One region of the Alloacidobacterium dinghuense genome, then DNA from elsewhere that is predicted to be linked to it. Evidence: predicted binding sites of a transcription regulator. Region 1 holds the regulator's gene; each other region holds the start of a gene.
What was found. Region 1 encodes LexA, which represses DNA repair genes until DNA is damaged. Its sites were predicted from a motif close to CANTTCGCTTTTTATTCGC; they were not measured.

Region 1 (5,005 bases):
CGTGCCGAGAGTGAACTTGGCGCAGGCGTCAAATTCCTGTTCACGCTGCCCTGCGCTCCGGAAAAGAAGCTCGCATCAGTTGAACCTTTGCCGCAAGCAGTCGTCGACTAGTCTTCCTCAATCCGGAAATCAGCGGAAGCGCCTTTGCTCTGTTGGTGTCGTGTCAACGAAGCTTAGATGCTAGGCTAACAGTATTCATGGAAAATTCTGGCCACCTATTGCGCTGCACCGGTTGTGCGCGTGTGATCGAACAGCGTGAGTTGAAAGAGAACTTTCGCTGCCCTGAGTGCGGCGACCTGTATGAAGTGGTCTATCCTTCGTGGAGCGCCGGCATGGCCGAGATTCGCAAGCCGAATGCGAGTGCCATGCGCTGGCTGTGGAAAGAACGCTGCTGCTCCAATACCGAAGCCGATCAGAGTGGCGTCTGGCGCTTTCGAGAGATGTTGCACATTCTCGACGACGAGGCGAATATCGTCTCACTGCGGGAAGGCAACACGCCGCTTTATGAACTGCGGAGAGTCGCGGAGTCAACTGGTATCGAGCATGTTTTTGCCAAGCACCAGGGAATGAACCCGACCGGCTCATTCAAAGACGCCGGTATGACGACAGCCCTTTCGGTGGCACATGAGCTGGGTTTCGACTGGGTCGCGTGCGCTTCAACCGGGAACACCTCGGCTGCGATGTCCGCTTACGCGGCGCGAGCTGGCATGCGGAGTCTGGTGCTGATTCCGCAAGGAAAGATTGCGTGGGGCAAGCTATCGCAGGCCATGGATTATGGCGCTCTGACTCTTCAATTGCGTACCGATTTTGATGGCTGCGTGCGCGTGTTGAACGAAGTGGTAAAGCGTGCGCCGGTATATCTGCTGAATTCTGTGAATCCATATCGGCTCGAAGGGCAGAAGACGCCTGCACTTGAGATCGCTGAGACGTTCGATTGGGAGGTTCCAGACCATCTCATCGTTCCCGGGGGAAATCTCGCCAACAGCTCGGCTCTAGGCAAGGCCTTTCTGGAAATGAAGCATCTCGGGCTCGTGACGAAACTGCCAAAGATTTCAGTGATCCAGGCGGAAGGCGCGAATCCTCTGTATCGCAGCCTGCTATCGAATTCCGGTGAGACGTTGGAGCCTGTTGAAGCGCATACGCGCGCATCGGCGATTCGGATCGGCAATCCTGCATCGTGGAAAAAAGCTGTACGCGTGATTCAACAGACGGGTGGCTATTGCGAGCAGGTGAGCGAAGCAGAAATCGCGCTGGCAAAGGCTGAAATCGGTGCTGAGGGCATCGGTTGCGAGCCGGCTTCGGCGGTGACACTGGCGGGACTTAAGAAGCTGATCCAGCAGGGCAAAGTGCAATCAAACGAGAAAGTCGTTCTGCTGCTTACCGGTCACACATTGAAAGATTCGGATTACACGATTGCCTATCATCGCGGCGACCTGTTGAAGGAAGGCGAGATCAAGGATCTGCGCCCTGAGATCGAGCTTACGCGGCGCAATGCGGTAGAGCTTGAGGCATCAGCAGACGAAGTGCTCAGGGAACTCGAAAGGGTTGCTGTTCGATGAGCAAGGACCGGCTCTATTTGCGCCTGCCCGCGACCTCGGCCAATCTGGGACCTGGATTCGACGCGCTCGCTCTCGCGCTGACTTTGTATCTTGATATCGAAGCTGCTCCGGCGAGGCACTATTCCATACATGCCAGCGGTCGCAACGCGGATATCTGCGGGGCAACGGATCGCAATCTGTTATTGCACACGTACAAGATCGTGCTGCAGCAACAGCGCGTTTCCGAAGTTCCCCTGGAGCTTGAAGTATGCAACGGAATTCCGCTGGGCATGGGTTGCGGATCTTCGGCTGCAACGCGGTTGGCGGGCGTTGCTCTGGCATCGCATTTCGGTCGGCTCGGGTGGGACCGAGGGCGGATCCTGACGGAGGCGTCACGCTTAGAAGGGCATCCGGACAACACCGCGGCCTGCTGGCTCGGCGGCTTTACCGTTGCCTGCTGGCGCGGAAACGAAGTGGAGGCGATTTCGCTGACGCCCCGCGCCCTGTGGCAGGCGCTCGTAGTGATGCCACAAAAACCGCTGGCGACCGTTCTTTCCCGGAAAGTGGTGCCGGAGAGCTTCAGCCGGGCGGATGTCGTTGCCAACCTGCAGCGTGTGGCTCTGCTAACAGCCGCGTTTGCCACGGGGCATGGAGAACTGCTCGGCACGGCCGTGGAAGACAGGCTGCATCAACCCTATCGGGTGGAAGTTTGTCCCCTGCTGAAGAAACTCCTTCCCCTTTCGGGACAGGGCGAGATCCTGAGCGTGACGCTGAGCGGAGCAGGACCATCCGTGCTATTGCTCTTGCAGCCCGGCGTTGGTATCGATGCCACAAAGGAAATTGTGCGGAAACACACCGAGGACGAGCCGATCGAGATTCTCGAGTGCGGACTTCAGCTGAATCCAGCGCTGTGCCGAATTGAATCACATAGGTAAACTCATGATTCAAGGTTACTTTTGCATTACCTAAGTTTTCTTTACACAGAGTGCGCAAACGATTAATTTCGCACCGTGGGCAGTTCTGGGGGAGGGCTGCTCTAGCGCCCGTGACTCACAAAGCGTGAGTCCGGGCGCTTTAGTTTTTGGCGCCAAATTGCCTTTTCCGCACCACTGGGGTGGGATGGCGCTGTTGCGACCTTTGCGCACCGGTTATCATCTAATGAACTGGTTTCGCGGACTCAGAGAGTCGGAACAAGGTAACGAAGGAGGAGCATGGCAGGTCTGGCGGTAGTAGAGGTAAATGATGCGAGTTTTGAGCAGGAGGTTCTTCAGTCAGATCAGCCTGTTCTGGTTGATTTCTGGGCGGCATGGTGCGGACCGTGTAAGGCGTTGTCCCCGATCGTTGATGAGGTCGCTTCAGAGTATAGCGGCAAGCTGAAAGTGATGAAGATGGACGTGGATCGCAACCAGGCCACGCCGATGCGCTATGGGATTCGTGGAATTCCTGCGCTGCTGCTCTTCAAGGGCGGAAAGGTTGCTGACCAGATTGTTGGATATGTCCCCAAGGACACGATTGCACGCAGCATTGCCCGCGTGATTGAGTCACCCAGCGTTGCCCGCGTGAATGAGTAAGGAGACTTGTTTCTGAAGACGGCCCGGCGATTGCCGGGCTTTTTACTTATGCGTACTTTCTGATGACACCCAGGGCACGGCCCTGAATGGCAACCTGCGCAGCCGGCACGAAGATCGGGTCCATTTCAAGGTTTGAAGGCTGCAGGCGGATCATCGAGCCTTCTATGTAGTAGCGCTTTAATGTGGTCTCCGCACCGTTCACCAGTGCTACGACTATCTCGCCTTCGCGGGCGGAACGCGTTCTTTCCACGAGCACATAATCTCCGTCAAGAATGTGCTCGTCGCGCATGGAGTCGCCGCGCACCTGAAGCACAAATACATCCCGATTACCGATGATGTCGGTAAGGGAAATGGTTTCGGGATTTTCCGAAGCTTCAACCGGAAAACCGGCGGCAATTCTGCCCATGAGCGGCAAACGCTCACTGGTCCTGGTTTTGCTGCGAGCCGGCATGACATCGATCGAGCGGCTGCGATTATGCGCGCGTTGCAGCAGTCCTTTGTTCTGGAGGTTCGTAATGTGCTTATGTACCGTGGCCAATGATTTGAGGTCGAGTCCACGTGCGATCTCTTCAAAGGAAGGGGAGTAGCCGTTGCGTTGTACAAAGCCGGAGATGAAGTCCAGCACCTCTTTTTGCCGTCGAGTCACCGCCATAACGGCATTGTAGCGAATAAAAAGCGAATCATTGCAAGATTTTTTCAACGCACCGAGAGAAATTTTTCTCGATTGGTACATCTGCGTCTCAGGTTCGATGAAATCCGGCATGCGTCAAGCGCGTTCTGCTTATTTTTGTGCCTGCCTCCCATTTTGAAACCGCGGTGCATCATCATTCTCATTTCAGAACGCACAACGATTTTGCCCTCAAGCTTTGATTGTGTTCCACCCGCGCTCCAGATGACAGTGTGAATACGGCGAGGGAGCCACGCATGCGCTTGTTAATTGCGGAGGACGATCGAGCATTGGGTGCCTTTCTAAAGAAAGGACTGGAGACCGATGGGCATCAGGTGACTCTGGTTGCCGATGGAGAAGCGGCCACCGATATGGTTGTCACCGACACGCCCGACTTGATGATCCTCGATCTGAACCTCCCGCGAAAAGATGGAACAGAGGTCCTCCAATTCACGCGCTCGGTCGACGATGAGCTCCCCATTCTGGTTTTGACAGCGCGAACTGAACTGGCTACAAAGATCCGCTGCCTTGATCTTGGAGCCGACGATTGCATGCTGAAGCCGTTTTCGCTGCAGGAACTGCGGGCCCGCTGCCGGGCTCTGATTCGCCGCAAACGAGAGGCCGGGCTGGTGCTGCGTTACAGAGATCTGGAAGTGAATCGTGTGGATCGCACGGTGAAGCGCGCCGGAGAGTCGGTGCAGCTGACGAACAAGGAATTTGCCTTGTTGGAGTGCCTTCTGCTGGGGCGAGGGCGGTCAATCTCGCGCGGAGATTTGTTGCAGCGCGTATGGGAGATGAATCCAACGGCGAGTACCAATGTGGTGGATGTGTACGTGAACTATCTGCGCCGCAAGTTGAAAGACACGGGCGCTGAGCCCTTGATCAAGACGGTGCGCGGACAGGGATATTCGATCGGCGCACGCGCCTGATATCGGCATAAACCAGAGAGGGAAACAGGAATGGCGACATTTACTCCAGTGATGAAACGGGAATCGGCAACCTCAGCGCGAACGGCGGTGATTGCCAGCGCGGATCTTTCCTTCCGCCAGCGGGTCAAGGAGACTCTGACCGGATTGCACTGGAGAGTTCGCGAAGCTGCCGGCGGAGCTGAGGCGATCGCGCATCTCGATAGCGCACCCGCCGAAGCCGTCATTCTCGATTCGTGGTTGCCGGATCTTGAGGTACAGGAATTTGTCGCGGAGTTCGAAAAGCTCTATCCCCTTGTCGAC
Region 2 (5,005 bases), 2.9 Mb from region 1:
CGGCATTCCAGGCTCTGCCGGCGTCCCTGACGAGATCGCGCACTTCACGCTCGCCCTGCCCTTCAATGATATCTTTGCCGTCGAAGCAGCTTTCGCTGAGCATCGTGGTCAGATCGCCTGCGTCATTCTCGAGCCGATAGTCGGTAACATGGGCTGTGTTCCCCCAGTCGACAGCTACTTGCAAGCGCTGCGCGATATCACGCAACGGGAGCAAGCGTTGCTGATCTTTGATGAGGTGATGACAGGCTTTCGTGTTGCATATGGCGGCGCGCAGGAGTTGTACGGCGTTCAGCCTGACATGACGACCCTGGGCAAGATCATTGGCGGCGGTTTGCCCTGCGGGGCCTTTGGCGCACGCTCCGAAATCATGGACATGCTTGCTCCGCTTGGACCCGTCTATCAGGCAGGAACGTTGAGTGGAAATCCGCTGGCCATGGCGGCTGGCATCGCGACCGTCAGCCATTTGAAGGAGCATCGCAATGAGGTCTACGCGCGGCTTGAAGCTTTGAGTGCTGCGGTGGCAGATGGTGTTGCCGCCGAGGCGGCGAGGATAGGATTATCACTCACCACGAATCGCGTAGGCGCGATGTTCACCTGGTTTTTTGCTGCCAACAGCGTAATTGATTTCGAATCAGCCGTGACCTCAGATACTGCAACATTCGCCCGATTTCATCAAGCCATGCTCGACCAGGGCATCTGGTTGCCGCCATCGCAATATGAAGCCGCATTTATGAGTACGGCGCACACCATGGACGATGTAGCCCACACAATCAGTGCGGCAAAAGATGCCCTCCAAGGTCTTGCGGAAAAAACACGTTGAATCATCCCAAAACTCAACCAAGGATTCATGAGGCAATCAACCAAAGTGTAAGTTCGCATGGATCCTCCTACACACGAGCGCTATTTGTTCCATGCATCGACTGTCACAAATCGAACTTGCCGCCCAAGCAGTTCCAACAGTTTTTCAGTCGCGGCGACTGAGTGCTCACGGTTCTGGCCAATGCCAGCCTGACCCCCGTCGTGTAGCAACAAGTTTGAGCCCACCCCATGTTGGCGATTTCGTGTTATCCCACGTTGGAGATTCGCGACCACCTGCTCGGCAGTTGTTGGTTTCCAGTCGTACCCCATCGCATTCCAGAGCACCGGCGTCAGTCCCAGGTGGTGTGCCGTATGCAGCACGTCGGGTCTGCGTGCTCCATGAGGTGGGCGGAAATACCGGACCTGCTCGCCGAGTGCGTCTTCGATGGCGGCATTGCAGTCTGCCAACTCTGCACGCACTCGTTGCGGAGACTGAAACAAGAGGACTGGATGAGTCATGGTATGGTTGCCGACAAGGTGGCCTGCGGCATGGATTGCGCGAGCAATGTCAGGGCACTGGCGGACGAACCGTCCGATCAGGAAAAAGGTGGCACAGACGTCATGTTTCGCAAGGATTTCCAGAAGTTGCAGTGTGTAGGGATCGTTGGGGCCGTCGTCGTAGGTGAGGGCGAATTCATTCGAGTCTGGACCTCCGATGATGGCGCGGCCGAAGATCTGCGAAGTCGGCCACATTGCTGCATAAGCGTATCCGCCCGCGGCCAAGGTGACCGCGGCTCCGGCGGTGGCGAGTGTAGCAAGCATTGGGTTTTAGTTTAGCCTGTTGCCCATTTTGGAACCTGCCGGTGGCGCAATGGCAGGGAGCATGGTACCTTCGTATTTTATTCGCTTTTGAGTTGACGTGAGATGGCCAAGCTTTTCGAACAGCCGCGTTTTATCGCCGTCGAAGGCCCGATCCGGGTTGGCAAGTCGTCGTTGGCAGAGCATTTGGCTAAGACGCTGCATGCAAAACATATTGTTGAGCCGGAAAATAATCCCTTCCTGGATCGTTTCTATGGTGCTGAACCGGGCATGGCTTTTGCCGCGCAGATGTGGTTCCTTGCCGAACGCTATGAGCAACTACGTCAGGCTAAGCATTCCGATGAGCCTGTGGTTACTGATTACATCTTTGAGAAGGACAAGCTTTTTGCATACGTCAATCTCAGCGATGCTGAGCTGGCGCTCTACAACCGTTACTACCAGATGTTTCGCGAACAGCTTCCCGCGCCTGATCTCGTGATCTATCTGCAGGCAACTCCGGAGGCGCTGAAACAGCGGCTCAAACGCAAAGGCGTCGCTGGTGAAAGGGCGATCAGCGATGCGTACATTGAGCAGATCGTGGCGGCTTATGAGCACTTCTTCTTTCACTACTCGGCCAGCGATTTGCTCATTGTGAATACTTCGGACATCGATTTTGTGAATAACAACAAGGATCTGAAATTGCTAATGAAGCGGTTGTCTGAGCCTATTAAGGGTACGCAGTATTTTCTGCCGCTTGGGGAGAATGCTGCAGATTAGCTCTGACTGTCTGACGAAACGATTAGGTTCGTGCTTTCCCACCCTTTCGCAAAAAGAACGCGAAAGGATGGGGCGCCCACTTTTCGTGCTCCATTCTGAGAAAAGCAGACCCTTCGCTCCGCTCAGGGTGACAGCCTAGTTTAGGATGACAAACCTAATGAAAAAGGGCGCGATTATCGCGCCCTTTGTTACTTCTGAACTGCTATTCGTTTACGCTGCGGCGGTATTGTCCAGTGCGGCCTTTGCCTGCTCGACCAGGGCGGTGAAGCCCTGCGCGTCGTTCACGGCGATGTCGGCGAGGATCTTGCGGTCGAGCTCGACGCCGGCCTTCTTGAGGCCGTTGATGAGCTGCGAGTAGCTGATGTTGTTCAGCTTTGCGGCGGCGTTGATACGCACGATCCAGAGTGAGCGATACTGGCGCTTCTTCTGGCGGCGCCCGCTGTAGGCAAACTTCAGGCCGCGCTCGACGGCTTCCTGGGCTGCCTGGTACAGCTTCGATTTTGTGAGGAAGTAACCGCTCGCCCTTTTCAGGATCTTCTTGCGGCGGTCATTGCGTTTTGTTCCACGTTTTACGCGGGGCATTGCCTTGGTTCTCCTTTTGCGTCTTTCGTTATGCGGCTGGAGGCAGGAGGCTCGGGATTATCCCGGCTTTAAACCTCTTCACTCGCTGTCAATTCTGATCACTCGGCCTTTGCCTGGCCGGGGTCTATCGGAACGCTTTACCGAAAGACCTTGTCTTGCGACAGATCAGGCGTATGGAATCATGCGGGCCACCTTCGCGTGGTCGGCGTCCGAAACCAGAGCGCTGTGTGCGAGCTTGCGCTTGGTCTTGGTCTCCTTCGACGTGAGGATATGGCGCATCTTGGACTGTCCACGCTTGATTTTGCCGGTGCCAGTCTTCTTGAAGCGCTTTGCCGCGCCCCTGTGTGTTTTCAATTTGGGCATGGTTTCCTGCTTAGAAAAACAGTAGATACAACATCAACCAGTATACGGGATTTGGACCTTCTGCGCCACCATTGCCCGCAGTTGTACGACAGGCTGATCTCAACAGATCCACGGCAGCAAGCGTTCAGCCCGGAATCTGCATCGTATAACTCAAGTATATTTGCGCACCCGCTTCAGGAAAAGACATCGGAGTCCCCAAGCTTTGGAGTCACGAGCCTTACAGTTCGGAAATTCAGCCACTGCGCGTGATCGTCGCCGCGATGCTCAACAGCCTATTCTCGATCCGAGATTTCACCTTGCCGCTATCGTCAGCTCCTCCGACGACCCGATTATCAGCAAGGACTTGAATGGGACAATCACTAGCTGGAACGAAGCAGCCGTCCGCCTCTTCGGCTACGAACCAGAGGAGATGGTTGGCCAGTCCATTCTGCGGCTCATTCCCCCGGAACTGCACAATGAAGAGGCAGATATTCTGAGTAAGGTGCGGGCGGGCGAACGGATCGATCACTACGAAACTACGAGAGTGAAGAAGAGTGGCGAAAAGTTCCCCGTATCGGTAACGATCTCACCCGTTAGGGACGAAACCGGGCGCGTGATCGGGGCCTCGAAGATTGCTCACGACATTTCGGATCGCAAGAAGCTGGAAGAGATCCGATCCAGGCTTGCGGCCATTGTTAATTCCGCCGATGACGCCATTATCAGTAAAGATCTGAAGGGCGTTGTGAAAACTTGGAATGCAGGGGCATGCCAGATGTTTGGCTATACCGCTGAGGAGATGATCGGCCAACCTGTCCTGCGGCTGATACCGAAAGATCTTCAATACGAGGAAGATGAGATCCTGCAAAAGCTGCGGGCGGGAGAGCGTATCGATCACTACGAGACCACGCGTCAAAAAAAGAGCGGTGAGACATTTGAGGTTTCCGTAACCATCTCTCCCATCTGCGATGAAACGGGCCGTGTGATCGGGGCCTCGAAAATCGCGCGCGATATCTCCGACCGCAAGCGCATCGAGCGGCTGCTGGTCCAGTCTGAGAAGTTGGCTGCCACGGGCCGGATGGCGAGTGCAATCGCTCATGAGATTAACAATCCTCTTGAATCGCTGATGAACCTGATCTACCTGGCCCGGCAAAACAGCCCTGCAGAAGGGAAGGCGTACAAGCTGCTGATGACGGCAGAGGGCGAGCTGGAACGCGTCTCTCATATTGCAAGGCAAACGCTGGGCTACTATCGGGATACAAATTCGCCGGTCGATCTCCACCTGCATGATCTGGTTGAGAATGTGCTGACGGTTTACAACTCGAAGTTGATCAGCTCGGGTATTTCAGTGGATCGCCGTTTCAATGACCTGCAGAAAATAGCCGTGAGCAAGGGTGAAATGATCCAGGTCATTTCCAACATCATTGCCAACTCCATCGATGCAATGCGCGATGGAGGAGTTCTCCATATCTCAACCCGGAAGGTGATCAGCTCTGCCGGTGACGGGATTCAGATCGTGATCCGAGACAGCGGAACAGGCATCAGCGCGGAGAACCTCGCAAGGATTTTTGAACCATTCTTCACGACGAAGGGCGAGCTGGGAACAGGCATTGGTCTCTGGGTCGCAAAACAGCTCGTCGAACGGCGCGGAGGCCAGATTTCTGTTGCAAGCAGCACTGAGAAGGGCAGCAGCGGCACCTCCGTCACCATC
Region 3 (5,005 bases), 2.3 Mb from region 1:
CTTCCCGCAGGCATGCGCTCTTCGATAATGCTGAGGCCATCCGAGCGCAAGAGGTGCCAGCCATCGCAAACCTGGCCCCAGACGTAGTGCTCCGCAGTCGCCACGCTGACAGGTTCGCTCATAGCGGAATATTCCCGTGCTTCTTCGGCGGATTCTTGTCGCGCTTGCCCTGCAGCATTTCGAGCGCGGTGATGAGGCGGCGACGTGTTTCGCGGGGAAGAATCACTTCATCGACATAGCCGCGTTCAGCGGCAATATACGGATTGGCAAACTGCTCACGAAATTCGTGCACTTTTTCCGTGCGCGCAGCAGCCAGCAACTGCTGCCTGCGTTCCTCGCTCAACGGACCTTCGCTGGCCTCGGCATCAGCGACAACCTGATTCAAGTCGCGTCCATAGACGATATTCACGGCGCCCTCAGGACCCATCACCGCGATCTCCGCCGTCGGCCAGGCAAAATTCATGTCAGTGCGAATGTGTTTCGAACTCATAACGCAATACGCTCCGCCATACGCCTTGCGCGTAATCACAGTCAGTTTTGGCACCGTCGCCTCCGCGAAAGCGTAAAGCAATTTCGCGCCGTGGCGAATGATTCCGCCATACTCCTGCTGCGTTCCAGGCAGAAAGCCGGGCACATCCTCCAGCGTGATAAGCGGAATATTGAAGGCATCGCAGAAGCGCACAAATCGCGCGCCTTTCACGCTTGCGTCAATATCGAGCACACCCGCGAGAAATGCAGGCTGATTGGCGACAATGCCCACCGGCCGCCCGTTCATGCGCGCAAACCCAATCACGATGTTGCGAGCGAAGTGCTCATGCACCTCAAAGAAATATCCATCGTCCACCACGCGCTGGATGACATCCTTGATGTCGTACGGTTGGTTCGATTCCTCGGGCACCAGCGAATCAAGCTCCCGATCGGCGCGATCCATCGGATCGGTGCAAACACGGCGCGGCGGATCGTCGAGATTGTTCGACGGTATGAAGCCGAACAGCTCGCGAATCATCGCCAGGCATTCCGCATCGTCGTGCGCCATGAAATGCGCAACGCCGGAGCGTTCGTTGTGCGTGCTCGCCCCGCCCAGTTCTTCCTTGGTGACCTCTTCATGCGTGACTGTCTTGATCACGTCCGGCCCGGTCACAAACATGTAGGAAGTCTTATCCACCATCAGCGTGAAATCAGTAATGGCCGGCGAATAGACCGCCCCTCCGGCACAGGGCCCAAGAATCGCCGAGATCTGCGGAATCACGCCGCTGGCCAGCGTATTGAGCAGAAAAATGTCCGCATACCCCGCGAGTGAAACCACGCCCTCCTGAATCCGCGCCCCGCCCGAGTCGTTCAGGCCAATCACCGGCGCGCCCACGCGCATGGCCGTGTCCATAATCTTGACGATCTTCGCCGCATTCGTCTCAGAGAGCGAGCCGCCAAAGACGGTAAAATCCTGCGCGAAAACAAAGACGGTGCGGCCATCGATGCGCCCGTAGCCGGTAACAAAGCCGTCACCGGGAATGCGCTTCTGCTCCATGCCGAAGTCAGTGCAGCGATGTGTAACCAGCTTGTCGGTTTCTTCGAAGCTGCCTTCATCGAGCAGCAGGTGGATGCGCTCGCGCGCAGAGAGCTTGCCTTCCTTGTGCTGGCGTTCGCGCCGCTCTTTCCCGCCGCCTTCTTCCGCCAGTCGGTTACGGCGCTCCAGTTCTTCGAGCGATTCCGCTCGTACAGCTGGCTTAGATGTCTCCATGAAGTCGGATTATAGAGGAGCACAGAGATGCGTTCAGGGGTAAGGGTCTTTACTGCTTGGCCTAGTTGCGTGCGTCGATGCTAATAAACTTCTTTGTGAAAGAGGTCGTCTTTCTCTTCGCACGGAGTGCAAACACAACCAACAGCGCATCCGATGAGCATCGCCACACCGATCGTTACCAGGATAGCAGGCAAAAAATCGCTCAATCGCGATAAATGGCCCAACAAATCGTGCATTCTAAGGAACCACATAGTCCATGCCCTCTTTCGGAATCTGCGTCATGCCGCACAGATTCCAACGGGTGCCATCATCATCTCACTGTTTCTGCCCACAGTAAGCAAATTTTGTGAGAGTTTCGCGGCTAGATGCCTTATCGGCGCAGGGCCGCTGGGCATGAACAGTCTATTAGATGCAGTCTCACCGCATCGCGTATAGATTCCGCTGTACTGCCAGCGAACGAAATACGAAAATAAAAGCGCTGTGCCCTCTTCTAGCCAACTCGTTGAAAAATCTGAGCCGCGGGTCCGCTGGCTCTTCCTCGACTTGAACTCCTACTTCGCCTCCGTCGAGCAGGAGCTCCGCCCCGAGCTGCGCAACCGGCCCGTAGCCGTCGTCCCGCTCATGGCCGACACCACTTTCTGTATCGCCGCCAGCTATGAAGCGAAAGCCTTTAAGGTCAAAACCGGAACGCAGGTCGGCGAAGCCAAACGTATGTGCCCGGGCATCGAGCTGGTAGAAGCGCGACACGAGCTCTACGTCGAATATCACAAGAAAATCGTCGCCGCCGTCGAAAGCTGCGTCCCCGTTTCCACCGTCATGTCCATCGACGAGATGGCCTGCAGCCTTATCGGCCGCGAGCAGCCCCTGGTTGCGGCCCTCGACCTGGCGCGTCGCATCAAGGAAACGATCAAGCGCGACGTAGGCAGCACCCTCTGCTGCTCCGTTGGACTCGCGCCCAATCGCTACCTCGCCAAGATCGCCTCTGACATGGAGAAGCCCGACGGCCTCGTCGCCCTCACCAGGGACATTCTCAAACCAGCCTTGCAGCAACTCGAATTGCGCGACCTGCCCGGCGTTGGCATTCGGATGGAAAAGCATCTGCACTCCCGTGGCATCCGCACCATGGAACAGTTGCTCGCCCTCGACCACGAAAAGCTGAGCGAGGTCTGGGGCGGTGTTGGAGGGGAAAAACTCTACCACTGGCTGCGCGGCGAAGACTTCAACGACCCCAAGCTCGAGCACCAGAAGTCGATCAGCCAGAGCCACATGCTCCCGCCCGAGTTCCGCACGCGCGACGGAGCCTACGCCATCGCCCACAAGCTGCTGCACAAGGCCGCCATGCGTCTGCGCGCCGCGCATCTCTGGACTACGAACATATCGCTCTCCGTAAAGTTTGTCGTCCCCAAGGAAATCGCCAAAAAACGTCACCTCTCCGGCATTCCGCAGAGCGGATGGTCCCACGGCATGACCGTCATCGAGTGCCAGGACAATCAGACTCTCGTCGAAGCCCTGTGCAAACTCTGGGCCGAGCTGCCCCAGGGCGACCAGTTTCAAAGACCATTCTTCGTCGGCGTATGGCTGGGAAACCTCGTGCCCGACCACCTGCACACGCTCAGCCTCTTCTCCGGTCTCGAAGATGAATCGCGGCGCACGCGCCTCTCCACCACCATGGACACCCTCAATCACAAATACGGGCTCGACACTTTGTTTCCGGCAAGCATGCTGCTCGCGAAAGCCGCCGCTCCCACGCGCATCGCATTCACCAGCATCCCCGATTTATTTGAGTAGTGGCTTGGGTAGTTAGTACATCTTGGGTCGCCTGATCTTTCCGTTCGCCATTTTCTCCATCAGTTCCATAAACTGCAGGATGCATTTCGTCGCCAGTTCTTTTGACGAAATGAAGCCTTGGGATTTTCTCTTGAGCGTCCAGCCATATTCTCGCGACCGTGAGAGCTCCGGCTCATATTCAATTTCACGAATCTGGTCAGGAGGGCGCAGCTGCATAAAATGGCCCAACTCACTCGGCAAGAGGATCCGTCCATTGAATTCCCGAAGATAGAGTCCGCTATTTTCTAGCCTGCCGAAATACAGCTGATGCCAAACTACGGTAATGCTGACCTGTTCGTTTATGAGGAAGATGGCCTGATCGGTGGCTCTGTTCTGATAATTGCTCTCACAGACGATTTGCTGATGGCCTTGGGTATTTAGTTCTTCACAGCCCGCATATATTTCCTTGAAGAGTTCTTTGACTTTCTCCAAAATTTGCGCAAGGCCTTCCGGAGAGTCCATACGACTCTTGTCGTATCGGTATTGCTCATCGATCCTTAGCAGCTCCGCCTTTTTTAAGGGCGTCATTGGAGAAAGCTGGCCGCCATTTTCTAGTACCCGTGATTTGATAATGCCGATGGCTTGATCAATACCGAATTCCTCGAAGTTGTATCTGACGTAATACTCCGGGAGCCAGTTCGGAAGGAGGCCGGTTTTCTCTAGCGCGACAAAAAAGAGTCGTTTCCAACCACCGTTAAAGCACGCCTCTTTGATGGCAGTTTCTTCAATGGCCGTCCATCGGGTTTTGCCCCATTGCTCGCGATACAGAACGACCATCACGCGCGAGTCTTCTAAGAAGGGCTTTCGCATAGTCTCCATCCCGTCTGTGCCAGCGAGATCCTCTTGGTTCTTCGGATAATAGAAGACGCCCAACGTTTCGCTAAGTCCGCGGTAGAAGGCTTCGGCAATAGCTTCGTCCTTTGCAAGAAAAGAAATAGCTACATCGTATTCAGGATTATCAAGTGCCATAAATTTCTCGGAACCATTTCACGATAGCTGTCGTTGACAACCAAATTATCTCAATTCGTTAAGAGCACTGGGGCTCGCATTTTTGAGACCCTGGGCTTCCGACGGAACCCGAACTCCCCGACTTGCGTATCACCCTTCAGGACGGCGACCCGCTCCATCGGAGGCCAACCCAGTGGAATCCTTTAAAAGCCAGCTGAGACAGGTTTTGCGCAGACTATGGCGTGCGCCCATGTTTACGTGCATCACATTGATCACTCTCGCCGTCGGCGTCGGCGCCAATACCGCGGTCTTCAGCGTCCTCGAAGGCGTCCTGCTCAAGCCTCTCCCCTATCCCCATCCCGAACGACTCGTCGGCGTGTGGCACACAGCTCCCGGCCTTGGCCTTCAAGACGTGAACATGGCTCCGTCGAATTACTTCATCTACCGCGAGCAGAACCGCACATTTCAGGACATCGGCCTCTACCAGGGCGA
Region 4 (5,005 bases), 1.8 Mb from region 1:
CCTTCACCTTTATTGGAGAAGAGTTCGTCGCGCAGATCATGGATGTACGCGCCTTCGCCATAGAGAATGTCGCCGAAGAGTCCGGCATGTACCATGCGGAGAACGAGCGTCTCGTTGTACCCGTAACAGCAGTTTTCGAGCATGATGCAATGGCGGCGAGTCTGCTCGGATGTGTTGACGAGCTTCCAGCAGTCTTCGATGGTTGTGGCTGCGGGGACTTCGACGCATGTGTGCTTGCCGTGCGTCATAGAAGCAACAGCCATTTCGACATGCCAATTCCAAGGAGTGGCAATGATGACGAGATCAAGATCGTCTCTTGCAACCAGCGATTCGAATGCGTGATCGCCTTTGGTGTAGAGCTCGGGCGATTTCTGTCCGGACTTCACAACGAGCGATTGCGCGTGCTCGGCTTTTTCCTGCACGATGTCGCACAAAGCGAGGATCTGTGCATCGGCTCCCAGAAGGTTTTCGAGAAGGTTGGTGCCTCGGCCTCCGGTGCCGATGATGCCGATCTTCGGATTGACTGGCGTGAATGGCATGCCGATGACGCTGGATGTGTTGGGCTTCGAAGACTCAGCGTCAAGTTGCGGGAGTGTTGCGCCGATTGCGGTCATGGTTCCTAGTCTAAGAAAGCTCCGGCGAGACAGATCATCATGTGAAATAGCCGATTTGTCGTTCATCTCTCTCCTGATTTCGATTGGCCTGTTTTCGATAGCTATATGCCTTCGTTTGGTTTTGATTTTACATATAGCATTGGTTGAGTACTTTATGCTACCTTACGGCTCATTACGAATTGCTGTTTAAGTCTGGTCTGAGCGGCCAGCAAGGAGGGCTGGATGCACGCCACAGTCAGCACGCTGAAGGCTGAAGGAATCCGGCCGCCGGTGACTCGAAAAGTTACGATATCGCCGCCCATACGCAATGTTGCGGTCGATGCGTATCGCGGCCTGGTGATGCTCCTGATGATGGGCGAAGTGATGAGCTTTGCCAAGGTGGCCCGAGCCTTTCCTGACAGCCTTTTCTGGCGCGTGCTGGCATTCAATCAAAACCATGTGGAATGGGCCGGCATGAGTCTTCACGACACGATTCAGCCGGGATTTACTTTCCTGGTGGGTGTGGCTCTTCCTTATTCGATAAACAGCCGCATTGTGAAAGGTCAAAGCTTCGGGAAAATGCTGGCACATACCTTGTGGCGGAGTCTATTGCTCATCGCGCTGGGTATTTTCCTGAGGTCGACACACAGCACCCAGACGTATTTCACCTTTGAAGATACGCTGACGCAAATTGGCCTAGGATATACGTTTGCTTTTCTGCTGGCATACTGCAAGCCCAAATGGCAGTGGGCTGCGCTGGGTGCGATTTTGTTTGCATATTGGCTGGCCTGGGCGCTGTATCCGGTGCCGGGACCGAATTTCGATTACGCTGCCGTTGGCGTTTCGGCGGACTGGCACCACAACTTTACCGGGTTTGCTTCTCACTGGAACAAGAATAGCAATCTGGGACAGGCGGTGGATGTCTGGTTCCTGAATCTCTTTCCGCGGGCTTCAAGGTTTGTCTATAACGATGGCGGCTACCTCACGTCGAGCTTTATTCCAACGCTTGGGACCATGCTGCTTGGCCTTTTCGCAGGTCGATGGTTTCGTGAAGTGGCTCCGAAGATTCCGATCAAACGCTTTGTGCTGGTTGGATTGGCCCTTATGGCTGCGGCCTTGCTTCTGCATGTGACAGGGATTTGCCCGATTGTGAAGCGCATCTGGACGCCTAGCTGGACGCTCTTCAGCGGCGGAGTCTGCTTCCTTTTCCTTGCGTCGTTTTCGTGGTTGATTGACGTCAAAGGGTATCGGCGCTGGGCCTTCCCGCTGGTTGTGGTCGGTATGAATTCGATTGCGGCATACCTGATCGCTCATTTGTGGGAAGACTTCATTATCGAGAACCTGCATATCAATCTCGGATCTGCGCCGTTCAGGATCTTCGGCACGGGCCTTGAGCCTTTCATGCTTGGTGTTACGGTGATGCTGATTTACTGGCTCACTCTCTACTGGATGTATCGTAGAAAACTTTTCCTGCGCATTTGACAAGCAATTCCCGAACCTTTTCTCCTGAACGTCGGGCTTTCATCAGGTCTGCTGCATGTGCAGATCTTTTGGATATTTTCCGAAGAGATAGGCGAAGGTCTCGTTCCCATATCGATCGACCTGCTTGCCAGCCGGTTTGTGCCACCCGAATTTTGTAAAACATCCCATGGTTACTGCGGGGAATTTCCGCTCCTTCTACCCGTCTACAGTTGTGGTAGTTACTGCCGGAGGCCGCAAATTCACGTCTCCCTCTAAAATACAAATATGAAATAGAATTTCTATTGAAAAGTGATCGATTGAAGATCTACACTTCGGCTTTTATGCGGGGGCGCAATGCATATCGATGATCGCTTTGAGCGGGTCCTGAATCGGGTGGACGAGTTCGTAATAGAAATACCTTCCTGGGGATTTGCAAACACCGGCACCCGGTTCGGCAAATTTCTACAGGCAGGGGCGGCGGGAACGCTGGAGGAAAAGTTTGCGGACGCTGCGCAGGTGCGGGCTCTGACCGGGGCTACGCCGAGCATGGCGTTGCATGTTTTGTGGGATCTGCCGGGCGGCGTAGACGACGCGCCGAAAGTGAAACGCCTGGTGACCGAGTACGGAGTTCGAGCGGGGTCGATTAATCCGAACCTGTTTCAGGACCAGGAATACAAATTCGGGTCCATCTGCAATCCGGATGGGAATATCCGGCGAAAAGCCATCGATCATCTGCTCGACTCGGTTGAAATTGCAATGGCACTCGATTCGCAGGATGTGTCGCTGTGGGTGTCTGACGGATCGAATTATCCCGGCGCGCAGAGTATTCGCAAGCGCATTCTGTGGGCCGAAGAGGCGATGCAAGCGACGCATGATGCCCTGGCAGATGGCCAGCGGATGCTGATCGAGTACAAGCCGTTTGAGCCGGCATTCTATTTCACGGACTTCGCCGATTGGGGAATGGCGGCGAACCTCGCCCGCGTGGCTGGTCCGAAGGCGCTGGTGCTGGTGGATACGGGGCATCATTATCAGTCGCAGAATATTGAGCAGATTGTTGCGTGGCTGCTGCATTTGCGGCTGCTGGGCGGTTTTCACTTAAACGATCGCCGCTACGCAGACGATGATTTGACGATTGGCTCAATTGATCCCTATCAGGTTTTTCGCATCTTTCATGAGATTCTGAGTGAGCCGTCTAGCGATGTCACGCGCGATGTTGCGTACATGATTGACCAGAGCCACAACATCAAGGGCAAGATGGAAGCGATGGTCCAGACTGTTGTTTCTGCGCAGGAGCTTTTTGCCAAGGCGCTGCTGGTGGATCGTGACAGGCTGGCGGAATTGCAGGCAGAAGCGAAGACGGTGGAGGCGGAAGAGTGCATGCGCGAGGCTTTCTGGAGCGATGTGCGGCCTGTGTTGAAGACTTGGCGCGAGCGGCGTGGATTGCCGAAGGATCCACTCAAGGCGCTGCGCGAGAGCGGGTACGTGGAGAAGATTGAACGGGAGAGGAGGGCGCGCAACTCGTCGCTTTCCGCCAGCTACGCCTGAGAGTCGTTTGCGATTCGAAACAGGAACAACTTAAATACCGGAAGTGAGGAAGCAGTCATGTCAGCCACGGTAACGGTAGATCAGAAACTCAAGCTCAAATATCTGGAGGACGGCTGGAATGGGGCTGAGACAGCGCAGATGGACGAGCCGGAATTGCTGCGCTATCGCTCCAATCTGCTCGGCTCTGATCTGCGTATTACCAATTTTGGCGGCGGCAACACCAGCTCGAAGATCATGATGAGCGTTCCGTTGGACGGGAAGGCTCGGCAGGTTTTGTGGGTAAAGGGGAGTGGTGGCGACCTTGGCAGCATTAAGCGGAGCGGCTTTGCCACGCTTTATCTCGATAATCTGCTGGCATTGGAGGCGCTCTATAGGGGTGTTGAGTTCGAAGACGAGATGGTGGACTACTATCCGCTGTGCACGTTTGGCGTGAATCCGGTGGCGTCTTCGATTGATACGGCGCTGCATGGATATCTGCCGTTTCCGCATGTCGATCACCTTCATCCCGACTGCGCGATTGCGTTGGCGGCGTCGGCGAATGGCAAAGAGAAGATGGAGGAGTTCAATCGGACTTATGGGCATAAGCTGGTCTGGCTTCCGTGGCAGCGCCCAGGATTTGAGCTGGCCATGATGCTGAAGCACGGAGTTGCGAGCGAGCCGGGTTGCGATGGCGTGATTCTTGGCGGGCACGGATTGTTCACATGGGGCAACACTCAGCGAGAATGCTATGCCAATACTATTGCGGTGATCGATCAGATGACGGACTTCATCGAGAAGCATATTGCGATGAAGGGCGAGAGTATTTTTGGCGGTCAGCGCCGTCAGTCGCTTGATTCAAGGCGTGACGTCGCCATGGAGATCCTTCCATTCCTGCGCGGTCGGGTTTCGCAGCAGAAGAGGCTGATTGGCAGCTATAGCGATTTGCCGGAGGTGTTGGAGTTTGTGAATTCCGCCGATGCGGCGAAGCTTGCTTATCTGGGCACGAGCTGCCCGGATCATTTCATTCGCACTAAGATTCGGCCTCTCTTTGTGGACTGGGATGCTGCGACCGGCATTGATTCATTGAAGCAGCAGATTGAGAGCGGGCTGACTCAATATCGTGCTGACTACGCTGCTTACTATAATGCACACCGCGATGCGGAGTCGCCTGCGATGCGCGATCCGAATCCGACGATGGTGCTGATTTCAGGTGCAGGCATGTTCAGCTTCGGCAAGAATAAGGCTGAATCGCGGATTACGGGCGAGTTTTACGTCAATGCGATTCACGTGATGAAGGGCGCTGCGGCGCTTGAAGAAGGGAAGATCGCCGGCCCTGTTCCTCAGAGCAAACCTTCGGGCTCGGCCAATGATTTCAAAGTTGAAGATAATTATGTGGCCTTGCCTGCATCCGAGGCTTTTCGTATCGA

Region 2: H7849_RS24275 (deoxynucleoside kinase) is a predicted target of LexA. The motif match lies at 1,687-1,705, and genes of this name have one in related genera.
Region 3: H7849_RS19705 (DNA polymerase Y family protein) is a predicted target of LexA. The motif match lies at 2,191-2,209, and genes of this name have one in related genera.
Region 4: H7849_RS02750 (sugar isomerase) is a predicted target of LexA. The motif match lies at 2,383-2,401, and genes of this name have one in related genera.

What each region holds. Positions count from the first base shown of each region.
Region 1 is NZ_CP060394.1:2,417,345-2,422,349, reverse strand. It holds gene H7849_RS09880 (sensor histidine kinase) at 1-111, shown strand, start outside; gene thrC (threonine synthase) at 198-1,559, shown strand; gene thrB (homoserine kinase) at 1,556-2,473, shown strand; gene trxA (thioredoxin) at 2,750-3,109, shown strand; gene lexA (transcriptional repressor LexA) at 3,156-3,761, opposite strand; gene H7849_RS09855 (response regulator transcription factor) at 4,034-4,705, shown strand; gene H7849_RS09850 (sigma-54-dependent transcriptional regulator) at 4,736-5,005, shown strand, end outside.
Region 2 is NZ_CP060394.1:5,775,625-5,780,629, reverse strand. It holds gene hemL (glutamate-1-semialdehyde 2,1-aminomutase) at 1-820, shown strand, start outside; gene H7849_RS24280 (polysaccharide deacetylase family protein) at 901-1,620, opposite strand; gene H7849_RS24275 (deoxynucleoside kinase) at 1,723-2,373, shown strand; gene rplT (50S ribosomal protein L20) at 2,584-2,955, opposite strand; gene rpmI (50S ribosomal protein L35) at 3,121-3,318, opposite strand; gene H7849_RS24260 (PAS domain-containing sensor histidine kinase) at 3,521-5,005, shown strand, end outside.
Region 3 is NZ_CP060394.1:4,749,004-4,754,008, forward strand. It holds gene H7849_RS19695 (cupin domain-containing protein) at 1-122, opposite strand, end outside; gene H7849_RS19700 (acyl-CoA carboxylase subunit beta) at 119-1,738, opposite strand; gene H7849_RS19705 (DNA polymerase Y family protein) at 2,219-3,526, shown strand; gene H7849_RS19710 (TIR domain-containing protein) at 3,539-4,534, opposite strand; gene H7849_RS19715 (ABC transporter permease) at 4,707-5,005, shown strand, end outside.
Region 4 is NZ_CP060394.1:665,549-670,553, forward strand. It holds gene H7849_RS02740 (Gfo/Idh/MocA family protein) at 1-614, opposite strand, end outside; gene H7849_RS02745 (acyltransferase family protein) at 837-2,075, shown strand; gene H7849_RS27040 (hypothetical protein) at 2,118-2,243, opposite strand; gene H7849_RS02750 (sugar isomerase) at 2,409-3,599, shown strand; gene H7849_RS02755 (bifunctional rhamnulose-1-phosphate aldolase/short-chain dehydrogenase) at 3,657-5,005, shown strand, end outside.